One region of the Pseudoalteromonas issachenkonii genome, then DNA from elsewhere that is predicted to be linked to it. Evidence: riboswitches for the same ligand, from Rfam matches in the RefSeq annotation. Region 1 holds a riboswitch; the other holds the start of a gene.
The links. A riboswitch is a leader RNA that binds a small molecule or an ion and turns the genes downstream of it on or off. The one in region 1 is predicted to bind lysine.

Region 1 (7,728 bases):
AATCAAGGGTGTGCAGGCTTTGACCTTGTGCACTCGTTATTGAGTGTGACAACGACTCGTAGTCATTTTTTAATTGCGTTAAGCTGGTTTTGAGCGTGGCTTTATTAACCAGCTCAAACTCACTTTTAAGAGCGTTGTAATCTAAAAACCACTGTTCAATTTGGGTTTGTTTGCGCTCTATATCGCGCGATTGTTGAATGTATAGGCTTTGTTTTTGTTCAAACTCGTGTTTTTCGTGCTCAATATCTTCAAGAGCGATGTTGAGTTCGCTTAGTTGCTCTTCCTGATACGTATCAAAATCAATCAGTGCTTGGTCAATTTTTGGTGCATAAGCGGCCAGTTTACCTTTAAGAACGGTTTGGTTTTCGATCATAGATTCAAGAGCGGCTATGGGCTCTTGCATTGACTCAAGGGCTTTTAATTCACGTTTTGCGCGGTTTACTTTATCAAACGAGCGGCGCCATACTTCGTAAAAGTCGACCTTTGAATTTGACATGTGGCGTTCAAACACACGTAACATAAAGCGCTTAACGTCGTTTGCACCTAATTTATGTAAATTAAGAATACGACGAAATATTTCTTTGTATATTGCAGAGTCTTGAACGTTGTTAAGGGGGATCATTTTTAAATTGATCTCACCATCAAATTGCGTTGCACCGCCTGTAAGTAGGGCGTTTAACTCTTGCGCTTTAAGCTCTATCGGGTTGTAACCTTGCTGCTTTAAGTGATTAAACAGCTTGGTAAACTTAATAATGGTATTGCCTTGAGTGTACTGGGCTAAATCAAGTTTGCCTTGATAGCAAAAGTATTGGTGTGCATAACCGGCAATTTTACCTAAGCCTGCTACGCCAATGACAACTGAGCCATGGGGTAAATCGGCTTGCAATAAAATGTACGATTGATCTGATGAAAAATAAAACTTACGGGTTTCATCTAAATCGTGGCCATCCCACTCGGTAAGGCGTAAATCGTTAATTAGCGGAAATTGCAGTGCATTAATAACTGAGCTTTTACCTGTGTTGTTAGGCGCACAAATCGAGCTACTTTTATCAAGTGGGATCACACACTTTGCATAGCCTGCAGTATTAAGTAGGGCGAGTTTACTCAGTCCGTATAAGTTTTTCATTCCTCGTCCTCTCCTAAAAAGGTTTCTTCATTTACTTCCATTAAGGCATCAATATAGCGATGAATTGGCGCCTGTAGCATAAAGCCGCCTTCCACTTCGCGGGCAAGGCCTAAACGCACCATGCGTAAATACACATCTTTGCGTAAATCAGAACCCGAGAATATTTCTAGCTGATCAAATAAATGTTTATTAAGTTGTACCAAGGTTTGCATTAGCTCTAAATCGTTTGGCTCATCAAATAATGCACGCATTGGGTCTTTACCTGTGTTGGCAAAGTGTTCGATTAATATATAAATAGTGAGCGCTATCGCGCGCGATATTTTGCCCATATTAGGGGTGCTTTCATCGCTAGCAAAATAATAAAAGCCACGACTGTCGTGCTTTAAATCATGGCCTAATGCTGTGAATAAGGCGCTGTAAGCTTCAATTTGTTGGTCAAGCTCTTGCCACATTAGGGTGTCTTGTTCGCAAATGTGGTAACCCGCGACTAATTTTTTATTAATGGCTTGTAAGTGAGAAAGCTCATTTAAGTTTATCTGTGTCATGGTCATTACTCGTGCTCGGCTTTATCAGCCTGAGGCTCTGAATTAAAGGGGTACAAAGAAAAGTGCTGGCCTGCAATGTTAACGCGGGCTTTTTTATCGCTTTGGCTAATGTGTAGGGTGGTATCGCTCAATAGTTTTTGATACAAAAACAGCATTTCATCGGCTTCAAGCTCTGGGTAGCTTTCGTCTAAAAATTGCAGCAGAGGCTGTGGTTTTTTACGCTGCTTTTTGAAGCGTTTTGCAAACTGCGCTTTTACATCGTGATAGTCAGGAATGTTTGGCGTGACAAACGCAGGCACATCGTTTTGCTCTGGTAGCTGATATTCATGATGCTCAAATTCAGCCAGGCTTGCCATGTAGGCTACTATATGGCGCTGTTGACCCAATGAATACTTTTGCGCATCGCTTACAAAATGTGGCTGCACGGCGCTGAGCATATTATCTACCCCATTTTTACGTATTAGCCCTAATACTTTTGCTACTTGGCGGGTAACAAGGTTATTACGGCGCAACTCTTCACGCAGTGGCATAAGCATATCGGCACTTTTACGTAAGCTTATCCGGCCAACTAAGTGCATTTCTAGAATTCGGGTACGCAATTGCTCAAGCATGCGTTTATCGTTGTACGCTTTGCCTGAACGTTCAATATGTTCTATTTGGGTGCTAATTTGTTGCTCAATTAAAGTAAAACAGGCATGAAAGTCGCCTCTAATATCCACCATTTCCAGCATGGGTTCTATATACTCATCAAACGCTTCTATCACGGCTTTATAGCGTTTTTGTAGCGACTGCACTGCATTATTAGATTTGGCTTGCTCAACAATATTTAAAATGGCGTTTTCGTTGTGTAAAAACAGTTTGATTATTTTACGCACCCGATCATCCATAATACGGCTAAAGCGGCGTAAATCATCAAAATCTTCCATTTCACCGGCATTAGATAGCCGATTACCTAAACGGGCCAAATCATCAACCAAGACACTAATTTCTTGTGCTAAGCCTAAATGTTCTTCTTGCAGTAAAAAGGTGGCAAAATCGGCAATGGCGCGGTTAATTTCCAGTTGTGACGATTTAGCCAGCGGAATAATAATTTCTTGATTTAATAACCGGTTGGTTTCTTTATAAATACGCTCATTATTCCACGTGGGTTGCTTTTGCTTAATGGCATTTTGAAGATCTTTAATACTAAAGTCGGCCATTTTAAAGCGCTTAAATAATAGCTCTAATACACCCCAGTGTTCATTTAGGGTATTAAGTAGCTTTTTAGCTGGGATCATAAGGCGTTGCAACTTCCTAGTATTCGTTATTTTATATTTCTCGAACTTATATGGTATTCGTTTTTGCGACGATTTAATAATAGTTTTTACACCCGCTTAGTGATAGTATCCGCGCCGAATATAGGCACATAGAGTTTGTGGGTATATTTTTTACATGGTTTCAATTTTTACTTAACCCCGAAGGTTGTTTAATATCATGGTTTCCTCGATTATCCTGACGCTGATAGCGATTGCATTCTTGCTTATCGTTATTGAGGATGTGATCCACGTTAACAAAGCCAAAACGACGTTATTTTTTGGTACACTTTGCTGGATTATCTCCTTTATTTTTCCTCTTAATGGGCAAAGCCCCGAAACGATTCAAACCCTCCTAGACCACAATATTTTAGAAATTGCTTCTTTATGGCTGTTTTTAATGGCCGCAATGACCTTTGTCGCCTATTTAAACTCTAAAGGACTTATCGAAAATGTTGTGAATCGGATTATGCCAACCAGCATTAGTGAGCGAAAGCTGATGTTTTTGGTGGGGTGTTTTGCGTTTTTATTTTCATCTATTTCAGACAACGTTACGGCCACGCTAATATCACTGGCAGTGATTATGTCATTAAAACTTGAAGCCAAAAAGTTAGTTAAGTACGCCACGCTTATTGTATTTGCTGTAAACTCCGGTGGTGTATCACTTATCACGGGTGATGTAACCACACTTATGATTTTCCTTGATGGTAAAGTAACAATTAGCAATTTATTACTGTTAATTGTGCCTGCGTTACTAAGTGTATTATTACTGGCTACTTTGTTATCAATTGGCATGAATAAGCAACTCGAGTTTAAAAAAACTAAATTTAAACGTATTGAAAAAACCGACATAACCATTGCGGTTATTTTCTTCACTACGGTTATTGCTACGCTTACATTGAGTGTTTTATACAGTGTACCGCCTCTGCTTACTTTTTTATTGGGTTTATCTATTATGTTTTTAGTCGCGCAATTTTTAATGCGCAAAAAAGACATCAACAAAGATATGATCGATTTTATACGCGACATAGAGTACGACACCTTATTGTTTTTCGTGGGTGTGTTACTGCTTGTTGGTGCGTTAAAAGAAGTTGGGGTACTGAGCCAATTTACTAATTTGTATACGGTAATGGCGCCAGAGTACGCAAACTACTTAATGGGTATTTTATCTGCAGGTGTTGATAACGTGCCACTAACGGCAGCGTTATTAAAAGCCGACATTGTAATGAGTCAACAGCATTGGTTGTCGTTTACGTATGCAACCGGTGTAGGTGGCTCTATGCTAATCATTGGCTCGGCGGCCGGTATTATAGCCATGAGTAAGGTAAAAGAGCTGACGTTTGCAAGTTACCTTCGCTTATCGCTGTATTTATTACTGTGTTACACCTTTGGTTATGCGGGCTCTTACTTAATGGGTAGTTTTATTTGATTTTATAGTAAAACGACTTGACAGCTAGACGTCTAAACGATAACTTTCAAAGCCGCACTCTTAGTGCGGTTTTGTTTTATTAGCCACAGGTTAATAATACATTCAGAAGAGGTGCGATACTTAGGTACTTAATGTGAGGCAACGACAGCCTGCGATCATTAAGGAGGGAAGTACTCGCCGAGGAAAATAATGGGTCGTTACCATTGTTTTTCGGTTTATGGGGCTGAATCCTCAAAACTGTCACCAATTTAGGTGGAGAGCTTCTGGCAGTAGATTTTTCTTATCTTTATTTCCTGCCAAGTTCTTCTTGTTTTATTGCGGTTTGGATGCCGCGAAAGGAGACGAAATGACTACCCAACCAGTGCCACAAAGTTCACAGTGCACAAAATCAGATTACATTGTTGCCAAATTTGGTGGCACCAGCGTTGCTAACTTTGAGGCGATGAGCCGTTGTAGCGAAATTATCGTAAACGATAAAAATGTACGTATTGTTGCAGTAAGCGCCAGTGCCGGAGTGACCAATCATTTAGTGGAGCTTTGCAAAGCGGGTATTGAAGCCACTAAACGCCAACAGCATATTGATGGTGTCCTTGCGATTCAGCAGGCTATTTTAAATGACCTGTCGTTAGATGAGGATTTAGCCCTTGGGTTTAATCAAACGCTTGATGCATTTCAAACGTTGGCGGCACAAACACTCAATACTGAGCAGCAGTTCGATGAGCTACTTAGCTTTGGCGAGCGTTTATCGTCGTACTTATTTACCCAAGTACTAAGGTTAAAGGGTTTAAATGCCACTCGTTTTGATGTGCGCCAGGTGCTTAAAACCGATAGCCAATTTGGTAAAGCAACACCAAATGTGGCCGCCACAGCGCAAGCCGCTAAAGCACATTTAATTCCGCTGCTTGATGATAGCGTTATTGTGACCCAAGGGTTTATTGGTAGCGATGCAAACAATTTAACGACCACGCTCGGTCGAGGCGGCTCAGATTATAGCGCTGCACTGCTTGCTGAGGCTATTAACGCTAAAAGTGTGCATATTTGGACTGACGTAGTAGGTATTTTTAGCACCGATCCTCGTTTGTGTGTAAAAGCCACTCCTATTGCGCGTTTAAGTTTTGATGAAGCAGCAGAAATGGCGACCTTTGGCGCTAAAGTATTGCATCCGGCAACTATTTTACCTGCCAGTCGCAGCCATATTAATGTGTTTGTTGGCTCAAGCACAGAGCCAGAACTTGGCGGTACGTGGATTGAACGTGAAAAATCGCAGCTACCTGGTATTCGTGCGGTAACACAACGTAAAAATCAAATATTATTAACCCTTAAAAGCCCAGAAATGCTGTTAGCCAGTGGCTTTTTAGCGCGTATATTTACTATTTTAAGTGAGTGTAATATTTCGGTAGATTTGGTTACCACCTCTGAAATTAGTGTAGCAATTACCCTTGATAATGCGCCTAATGCATCACGCCCAGAGCTAGATCAAGAGTGCTTAGATAAACTCGCTGAATTTTGCCATGTATCGGTTGAGAACAATTTAACCCTAGTAGCACTTATTGGGTCTGAAATTGTATTGCGTCAGCACGAAATGAATTTAATGAAAGTATTAAGTGATTTTAATATTAGACTTATTTGCCATGGTGCAAGTAAACATAACTTGTGCTTTTTAGTTGAGCAAAGCGAGTCTGATGCAGTGGTTCAAGCGATTCATAGTCGATTACTAGAAAGTGATTGCGCTGCGTAAATCGTTAATAGTTATTATTGAGCACCGCCAGTCGGTGCTTTTTTTTGCCACAACGCTAATATCAAACATGTCGTTATGTGCTCCAACCACGGTATTGCTACAAGCTGTAAGCTGAGTGTTATTAAGTTCGTTAAACACATTAGGGCTTAATAATTGAGCAATGGGGCGGCTGGTGGCTTTAGCCAGCGCTTCTTTTAATGTCCAAATCCTAAAAAAATGATGTGCTTGAGTTGTTATGTTATCTGTATTGGTTATTAAACTCACTTCGGCTGGGTGGTAAAAGTGTTTAGCGAGTTTATTAAAAGGGCGCTTTAAACTAATTTTTTCAATATCAAAGCCAAATTGAGTTGATGCTACATTTAACGCTGCACCTACAAAACCATGAGAATGAGAAATACAGCAACTGATCACGCCTGTTGTATTTTTAATATGTAATTCTAATTTACTGTTATCGGGGTTAAATTCAGAACTAATATCACACAGCTTTAATGATGCATAAGAAGAACAAGCGGTTTTTACTAGGTATTTAAGCACTAAACGTGTGGCTAAATATTCTTGTTTAGCCTGTGGATTTTTACGCCGATTAATAACATTGAGCTCAAAAGGGCTTAAATAGTGGGGTAAATCAAATTCACCCACATTGAGGGTGGTTGCGTTAAGCAACGCAATGCAATGGCTGTTATTTGCGAAAGCGGGCGTGGCTTTTAGCTGGTTTTCAAAGTAAGTTACACTCATCATTGCTCGTTATAAATGACGACCGATTACATATTTATTACCCAAAGCTGGATAGTTTGTGAGCGGTTGTTAGTTGTTGTGAGCGCTAAGTACATTTTTATTACTCAGCCGCTCTTAAATATGGTTTAATTCGCATTCGTTAAAATAATAACAGATTTGTAGGTGTATGGCACAAGTGCGTGATGGTTTTCAAAGTCGACTAGGTTTTGTATTGGCAGCAGCCGGTGCAGCGGTAGGTTTAGGTAATATATGGGGTTTTCCTACGCAGGCTGCTAATCATGGTGGCGGCGCATTTTTACTGGTTTACTTTATCGTTATTTTTTTGCTGGCGTTACCTGCTTTGTACACCGAGCTGTATTTAGGTTACAAAGCCCAAGCTAACCCTGTTAAAGCGCTAAGCCAAGCATGGCAAGATCATGCCCCTAAAGTGGGAGCCGCAGCAGGCTATATTGGCCTTGCCGGTGCCATCGTTATGTTAAGTTTTTACTCAATTGTGGCCGGTTGGATGCTTTCCTACGCTATAGAGCCTATAAGTAGCTTTTTTGGCTTGCATAGCTTGAGTGAGTTTTTACATAGCGACTCTATGTTACGTAATTTTATTTTTACGCCGCTTATGCTTATTTTAACCGCCAGTATTATTTTAAAAGGGGTGAAGTCGGGAATAGAAACCTGGTCACGCCGTTTAATGCCGCTTTTACTTGTTCTCCTTATTGGGCTTATTATTTATATTGCAACGTTAGATGGCGCAAGCGAAGGGTTTGCTGCTTATTTAGTGCCTGATTTTAGCAAAATACTCGACCCGGATTTAATTATTGCCGCAATGGGGCAAGCGTTCTTTTCGTTGTCGCTTGGGGTAGGCTGTA
Region 2 (7,728 bases), 1.7 Mb from region 1:
ATAGCGCTCCATTCGCAGTATTTTAGCAATGGGTTCTCCAGCTTTAACATGCCCGCCAAGAGGTGCGAGGTATTCGACCATGCCACCCATGGGGGCGTAATAAGCGATATAATCATTTAGTTGGCAGCCATATCTTGTCATCAATTTTGGCTTGTAGGGGGCATCAACAAATACTTGCTTATGATTTAAATAACTTAAAATACTATTGGCATCGTCTAGTGCCGCGCTTAAATCGATTTTTTCTTGGCTGCCAAGCTCTACCGTAAAGGCTTCAACTTGCACGTTAAATTCACGCCCTTGCTGAGCAAGTTGCTCACTAAGCTGCCACCATGGACAAAAGCTTGCTTCATCCATTGCGCCATCAAAGTCATTAGGAATAACCAGCACATGGGGAATATTAAAGTAACGCGCGCTATCGGTCGCATACTCAGGGCAATATAAGTGCTGACTAGAAATAGGGCCGGTGTGTAAATCTAAAACTATATCTGCTTGATGCGCCAATTTTTGTAAGTTTAGCGCAATCCGTTTCCCCGTTGTTAAACGATAATCAGGGCCGTTGAGTTGTTGCTCAACGTCATTAATTAACGCGGCTTTAAAGGCTGTTTTCAGAATTTTATCATCGGCATCGCTGAACTGCTGTGCAAACTGGGTCGCCAGTTTATTATTGCAGTGATACATGCGATTCCAATTAGTCCCCGTAATGGGATCGAATCGGCCAAGGGTAAATTCCCCCGACTTTTGATTACAGCCAATGGGGTTAGCGTAAGGAACTAAGGTAATATCACCTTTTAAATTAAGTGTTTTTAGTTGCTCAAGTAATTGGTAAATTACCGCGTTGCCTTGCACTTCTGCGCCATGCATATTTGCTTGTACATACACACTTGGGCCGGTGCCATCGCCTTTTAAACGATACACAGGAATAGTCAGTGGTAGTCCGTTTGCGACTTCGCCAACTACAATGTTTTCTTGGCTTATAGCTATGGTGTTATTCATCTTTTTTACCTCAAGTAGTGGCTTGCATCTTCTGCTTGTCGCACGCAACTCAATACGCCATTGTGTATAACATATTCACCGGCCAGCTCATGACATAAAAAGTACGGCATACTTTCGGTAAAACCGTAGGCACCGCATTGACTAAATACTAGCCAGTCTTGCTCATTTAAATCACTGGGTAATTGGTGCTCTCCTAAGCAATCAAGTGCAGTACATAAGGGGCCGTATAGGCTCATTGCTTGATTTGCTGCGTTTGAATCTCGTAATAAACGCGCAGGGAAATCTTGACTGGTGACCGCAGGGCGCAATAAATGATTAATGCCGCCGCTCATAATCACCTGTTGTTGGCCGTAATTTAGTTTGCGCTCAACAACAGGTGTGGCGTAGTGGCCGCATTCGCCTACAGCGTAGCGACCTAGTTCCATCCATAGCTCAGTAACCCCCGCATCGCATTTAATTTTTGCAAGCGCCTCTATGAGTGCATCCCAACTTAGAGTGGGCGTATCAAGCGTATAGGGAATACCTAAACCACCACCTAAATCCAGCACCTTGAGGTTAATATTTAAATCCTCAGCAAGTTGCCTTAACGGCGTAATCATTTGTGTCCACAGCTCAGCGAGTTTGTCGCTGCTAAGCATGTTGCCCCACTGAAAAATATGCAGACCGTCAAAATTAAGTGCACAGTAGTCACTGGTATTTAGCGCCTGCCACTCGTCGCACCCTAAGCCAAATGGAGTAAGACTATCGCCCCCTAGCGGGTTTTTATCACCCTCGGGCCAGCGTAATTGAACACGCAGCAAAACCTGCAACTGGCACTGCTGAGCAATCGCTTGTTCGTTGAGCCAACGTACCTGATTGAGACTTTCGGCCACAAAGGTACGTACGCCACGCGCAATAAAGTGCTTAATTTGTTTAGGGCTTTTTGCAGGCCCCGTGTTGAGCACGCGTTCACTGTTAACTCCTTGGGCAAGGACTTGCTCAAGCTCGCCTTTACTGGCGACATCAAAGTTAAAACCAGCGTTATTTAAGCGTTGGATCACGCTAGATAACGGGTTCGCTTTAACTGCATACCAGAGTTTTACCTCGGTTTGTGCTACTAAACGCGTTAAATGTGTGTTTAGTGAATCAAGATCATAAACAAAAAAGGGCGTATCAAGCTCAGTTGATAGCTTATCAATAGCGCTTTTAACGGGCGTGCTCAAAAAGGTCATTAACGTAAAACCTCTTCAAGCAATAATGACGCGTCACTTTGCTCGTCACGGTATTTAACAATTAACGCACACGACATGCTTAAGCCTTGCTCACGCGCCCAATCGTTTGACGCAGGGCGAGATCCAGGGATCACAATCGCGTATTCAGGGATTGCTTCGCCTTTATCAAGCTGGCGCTCATTTACGCAGTCATAAACAGGGATGGTTGCAGATAAGCGAACACCTGGGGCAAGTACCGCGCCTTTTTTAACTACCACGCCTTCAACAATCACACAGCCTGCACCAATGAATGCATCGTCTTCTATGACCACAGGGCTTGCGCCAATGGGCTCAAGTACTCCGCCTAATTGTACCGCTGCGCTTAAATGCACATTTTTACCTACTTGAGCACATGAGCCAACCAATGCGTGGCTATCTACCATAGTGCCCTCGTCAATAAATGCACCAATATTTACGTACGCAGGTGGCATAATAATAGTGCCTTTGGCAACATGTGCACCACGGCGCACACTTGAACCACCGGGTACCATGCGAACTCCTGCTGTGGCTTCAAAGCTTTGCGGCGCTAAGTTATGTTTATCAACAAAACCGCCAGCAAACTCGGTGTTTTGACCGTTTTTAAAGGCTTCTAAAATGCCTTGCTTTACTTCTACGTTAGCGTGCCATTGGCCGTTTTCGTCTTGTGTTGCTGCGCGAACCGCGCCCGTTTCTAAATTATTTAATAGTTCTAACCAGTTCATTATAAAAACCTGTATTTAATGCCAAGATAAAATGGTGTTGTTTGCCGATGAAATGTCATCTGTGTGTGTCAGCTCAAGGTGTGTTAAAGGTGGGCGTAAATACGGACTGCCAATACGCCCTTGTAAATGCATTAACACTTTGACTGGGATAGGGTTGGCTACTGAAAATAAGCTATTGATAGCACTAGACCACTGGACAAAAAGATTAGGGTGTTGGCCGCTTAAACTGCGCTTTACAAAATCATGGGTTTGCACTGGCCATGCATTGGCTGCAACCGACACTAAACCTTTTGCACCTGCTTGGGCAAAATAAGGCATGAGGGCATCGTCACCACTAAAAATGGCTAGTTCAGGCGCTGCTTGTCGATAGGCTTCAAATTGAGAGATAGAGCCACTGGCTTCTTTCAGTGCCCATAAATTTTTATGATGTTTGAGGTTTTCAATAGTCGCAATGGGAATGCTTACGGCGCTACGTCCTGGTACGTTATAAAGCATACACGGATGAGAACTTGCATCGAGTAAGCTTTCAAACCAATGCGTTTGCCCCAGTACACCGGGTTTGGCATACAAAGGCGAGCCGAGTAAAAAACCATGGATAGGCAGCTGGTTGCAGTAATTAACCCATTCAAGCTGTTGCTTTAAGTTACTACCGCCTACCGCAACCATAAGGGGGACACTCGGTTTTAATTGGCAGACATGCTCTACGATGGCTTGCTGTTCTTTGAGGGTAAGGGCTAACCCTTCGCCGGTGCTACCTAGCAGTAAAATGCCATTGTTAGCAGCTTCTTGTTCGGCCACTAAGGTGTTTAAGGTTGCGTAATCAACTAGGCCATTTTGATCAAATGGGGTGATCAGCGCAGTCCATAAATGGAAATTGTTAATATTGAAGTTGTTGATCATCTCTCACGAACTTATAGGGCATTCGTCGAGTTTTTGGCGGGTATTTAGGATGCCTGACTCTTTGAATGTGTTTATAATTCGAAGAGCGAATGGGCTTAAATAATAGGGCGCACGGCCTTATTATACTAAGACCAGAAGCTCTCCACCAAATATGTTATTGGTGACAGTCGCTAGGATTCAGCCTAGTCGCCCGAAGCAACCTTTCACAAAAAAGTGTTACCTCTCGGCGTTAATTCCCCTCACGTATGCTCAATGGAGTTTGCGCTCCTAACATACGCTACCTGAATAACGCACCTCTTCCAGCCCTTTGCACTTGCTATTGAAAAATCAATCAGCAAATACAATGTAATAGGGTAAGTGTGGCGATTAAACCACTTTAGCCGTCTAGGTGTCAAGTGACTAAATATAGATAGATTCATCCTGATTGACAGTTATTACGTATTAGCTGCTTTTCTCGTACACTAGTACTATTGTCGAAGTAAGGTATTAAGCAGATGGAAAAATTTAGTGATATTTATAAGCGAGCGGTAGAGCGAAAGGGCTCTGAAAAAATGCTTAAGTTGTTACTCGCAAAACCTTTATCTAACAAACAACTCCTCACATTAAATGATGATGATTGGCTAGAAGAATTTACTCGGAAAGTTTTTCAAAGTGGTTTTTATTGGTCGGTGATCAACAGTAAGTGGGCCGGATTTAGAGAGGTTTTCTGGGATTTCAATGTTGAAAAACTATTGATGATGCCACCGGATATGCTTGAGCAAAAAGCCAGTGATGAGCGGATTGTACGCAACTATAAAAAAGTAAAAACTATTACTGAAAATGCGTATATGATCCACGAAGTTGCAGAGCAATACGGCAGCTTTAGTGAGTTTATTGCTAACTGGCCAAGTGAAGATATTATTGGCTTGTGGGCGTATTTAAAAAAGCATGGTGCAAGGCTTGGTGGTAATACCGGCCCTTATGCGCTGCGCGCCTTAGGAAAAGATACTTTTTTACTTTCAAGAGACGTAGAAAGCTATTTGCGTGCCCATAAAATTATAGATGGCGGATTACAAACTAAAAAGTCACTAAGTGCGGCGCAGGCATTCTTTAATGAACTGCAGCAGCAAAGCGGCTTAAGCATGCAAGAGCTGAGCTTAATTGTCGCTTATGGTGTAGGCGACAATCGCGTAGGTATCAGCCAAAAACAATAGGATTAAACATGAAATTAGTGCCAAGGTATACCGACATTGGTGAGGGGTTTGCAATTAGCGATCATCCAGCCAAGGTGACAGCGCCACAGTTATTGTTATGGAATGAGCCCCTAGCTAAGCAATTTAATATACAGGTGAGTGCCGATTCTCGAGCAAATATATTTAGCGGTAATGAACCCCAAGCGATTTCTGCGGTGGCACTGGGATATTCTGGTCATCAGTTTGGTCACTTTTCACCGCGACTAGGGGATGGTAGGGCACATTTGCTCGGTGCGATTAGCGATGATAAAAATCAGCTTTGGGATCTGCAATTAAAAGGCGCTGGTGCTACGCCATTTTCGCGCGGAGGCGATGGCCGCTGTGCATTAGGTCCAGCTATTCGTGAGTACGTAATGAGCGAAGCTATGCACGCGCTTGGCATTCCAACAACGCGTTGTTTAGCCGTGGTTGGCAGTGGCGAAACCGTTTATCGCAACCCACCTCAACCAGGTGCTATTGTAACCCGACTCGCCAGCAGTCATATTCGGGTGGGCTCGTTTCAATATTTAGCCACTCAAGGTGACGTTACTAGCCTAAAAAACTTAGCCGACTTAGCCATTCAAAGACACTATCCCGAGATTAACAGCACTGGCGCTCAGCGTTATTTAGATTTTTTAGCTGCAGTGATCGCCAACCAAGTCAAATTAGTCGTAAGTTGGATGAGGGTGGGGTTTATTCATGGAGTTATGAACACCGATAACACCTTAATTAGTGGTGAAACCATAGATTACGGCCCATGTGCCATGATGAACCAGTTTGATTTTGATACCGTGTTTAGCTCTATTGATAAACAAGGGCGTTATGCGTTTGGTAATCAGCCAAACATGGCAAGTTGGAACTGTGCCCGCTTAGCAGAGAGTCTAATAGCGCTGATCAGTGACGATGACGAGCAAGCGGTGGCAATGATGACGCCTTTAATTGAGGGCTTTTCAACGCAATTTAACCAACAATTTAGCGCTATGTGGGCGCAAAAGTTAGGGTTAACAGTCGCGGATGATAAAGATAATGAGTTGGTGGGAGAGTTACTAGGGTTATTAAAACAACACCAGCTTGATTATACCAATACTTTTAATGCGTTAACTGAATCGTTAAATGGACAAGCGCAAATACCATCAGCACTCGTATCATGGGCGCAGCAATGGCAAACACGAACTAATGAGCATAGTTATAATATAATGCGACAGGCAAACCCAAGTGTGATTCCGCGTAATCATATTATTGAAGATATTATTACGCAGTACACTACGCATGGGGGTAGTGAGCTACTCAGTCGTTTTAGCCAAGTGATGGCGAGCCCTTACACAAACCATGTGCAGGCCACAGAGTTTCAAACGCCGCCCGAAGATGATAAGAATTATCGTACTTTTTGTGGTACTTAAGTATGGTTTTTTGCATTTTAAAATGAATATAAAAGGTCATTTTTTACCCGAGCGACGTTCATTCATAGAGCAAACTATGAACGGGTGATACCATCACTCCATAAAAGCCAGTGATCGTGTGGGGTTTAAAGCGATTGTTTGCTTTTTGAGCTAGCCTGTGTTCATCGACATTTTTTATGAGCTAGTTTTATTATCCTAGATATTGAAAAAAATATATTTGCGTTAAGTATTGATTAACAAAGACTCAGTTACTGTATAGGTAAGTTAGAAGAGCTAGCAATGCTTAGCTACATTTTTAGTTGTTAAAATGGGAAGAAAACAATGAAATTAAAATCACTTACAATGGCTATTGCGTTAGCTGCAACTAGCGCATCTACTTTCGCAGCCGAGCAAGAAGGCTTTTACATCGGTGCATTCGGCGATTATTACGATGCTTCGTGGAAAAACATGCGTGAGCAAGCTGGCCTTGACGTTAATGAGTCAACAGGCTGGGGTGCTGAATTAGGCTACCGCTTTAATGATTACTGGAGTGCGCGTTTAGAGTACGCAGACCTAGACTTTAATGCTCACGACAAAGTATTGAACAACCGCAACGATATTGACGGCGAACGTTACGGTATCGATGCACTTTACCACTTTGGTGGCGGTCCTTTCTACGGCTTATTTGGTCTGAAAGATATTGATGTTGTTGATGACAACACGTTTGTAAACGCAGGTGTAGGTTACCGACACTTTGTTACAGACAACTTTTTTGTTAATGCTGAAACCAGTGTTTACCAAGGTTTAGACAAAGGCTACACAGATGTTGGCGCTAAATTAGGTATAAACTACTTCTTTGGTCAAAAATCGGCGCCAGTAGCACCGGTTGAGCCTGCACCACAGCCAGAGCCAGAAATTGTTCCTGTGCCGGTAGCACTTGCTGATACAGATAAAGACAGCATTCCTGATGTAGATGATAAATGTGCCAATACGCCTATGACAGATGCTGTTGGTAGCGATGGTTGTACACTTTATGAAGATACTGAAGTAACAGTAAGCTTGTTAGTAACATTCCCTAACAATGACTCGTCAGTTTCACAGCAGTACTTAAATGATATTGATGAAGTAGCGACTTTCTTAAAAGAGTACCCAGATACAACAGTGCTTCTTGAAGGTCATACGTCTGCAGTAGGTAAAGCGTCTTACAATAAATGGTTATCTAAAAAACGTGCTGATGCAGTAGCTAAAAAGCTAATTGCTGATGGTATTGCAGAAGATCGCATCACAACGGCAG

Region 2: it holds a riboswitch for lysine, as region 1 does, so the genes downstream of both, dapA (4-hydroxy-tetrahydrodipicolinate synthase) here and lysC (lysine-sensitive aspartokinase 3) in region 1, are expected to answer to the same signal.

What each region holds. Positions count from the first base shown of each region.
Region 1 covers NZ_CP011030.1:1,898,737-1,906,464, reverse strand. Annotated here, with positions in the region: gene PISS_RS08790 (AAA family ATPase) at 1-1,126, opposite strand, end outside; gene PISS_RS08785 (condensin complex protein MksE) at 1,123-1,671, opposite strand; gene PISS_RS08780 (hypothetical protein) at 1,677-2,948, opposite strand; gene nhaD (sodium:proton antiporter NhaD) at 3,145-4,392, shown strand; lysine riboswitch at 4,491-4,663, shown strand; gene lysC (lysine-sensitive aspartokinase 3) at 4,739-6,130, shown strand; gene PISS_RS08765 (4'-phosphopantetheinyl transferase family protein) at 6,107-6,865, opposite strand; gene PISS_RS08760 (sodium-dependent transporter) at 7,032-7,728, shown strand, end outside.
Region 2 covers NZ_CP011030.1:201,273-209,000, forward strand. Annotated here, with positions in the region: gene PISS_RS00990 (succinylglutamate desuccinylase/aspartoacylase family protein) at 1-993, opposite strand, end outside; gene PISS_RS00995 (PLP-dependent decarboxylase) at 999-2,204, opposite strand; gene PISS_RS01000 (2,3,4,5-tetrahydropyridine-2,6-dicarboxylate N-succinyltransferase) at 2,204-2,944, opposite strand; gene dapA (4-hydroxy-tetrahydrodipicolinate synthase) at 2,960-3,844, opposite strand; lysine riboswitch at 3,972-4,151, opposite strand; gene PISS_RS01010 (DNA-3-methyladenine glycosylase I) at 4,339-5,037, shown strand; gene PISS_RS01015 (protein adenylyltransferase SelO) at 5,046-6,455, shown strand; gene PISS_RS01020 (OmpA family protein) at 6,777-7,728, shown strand, end outside.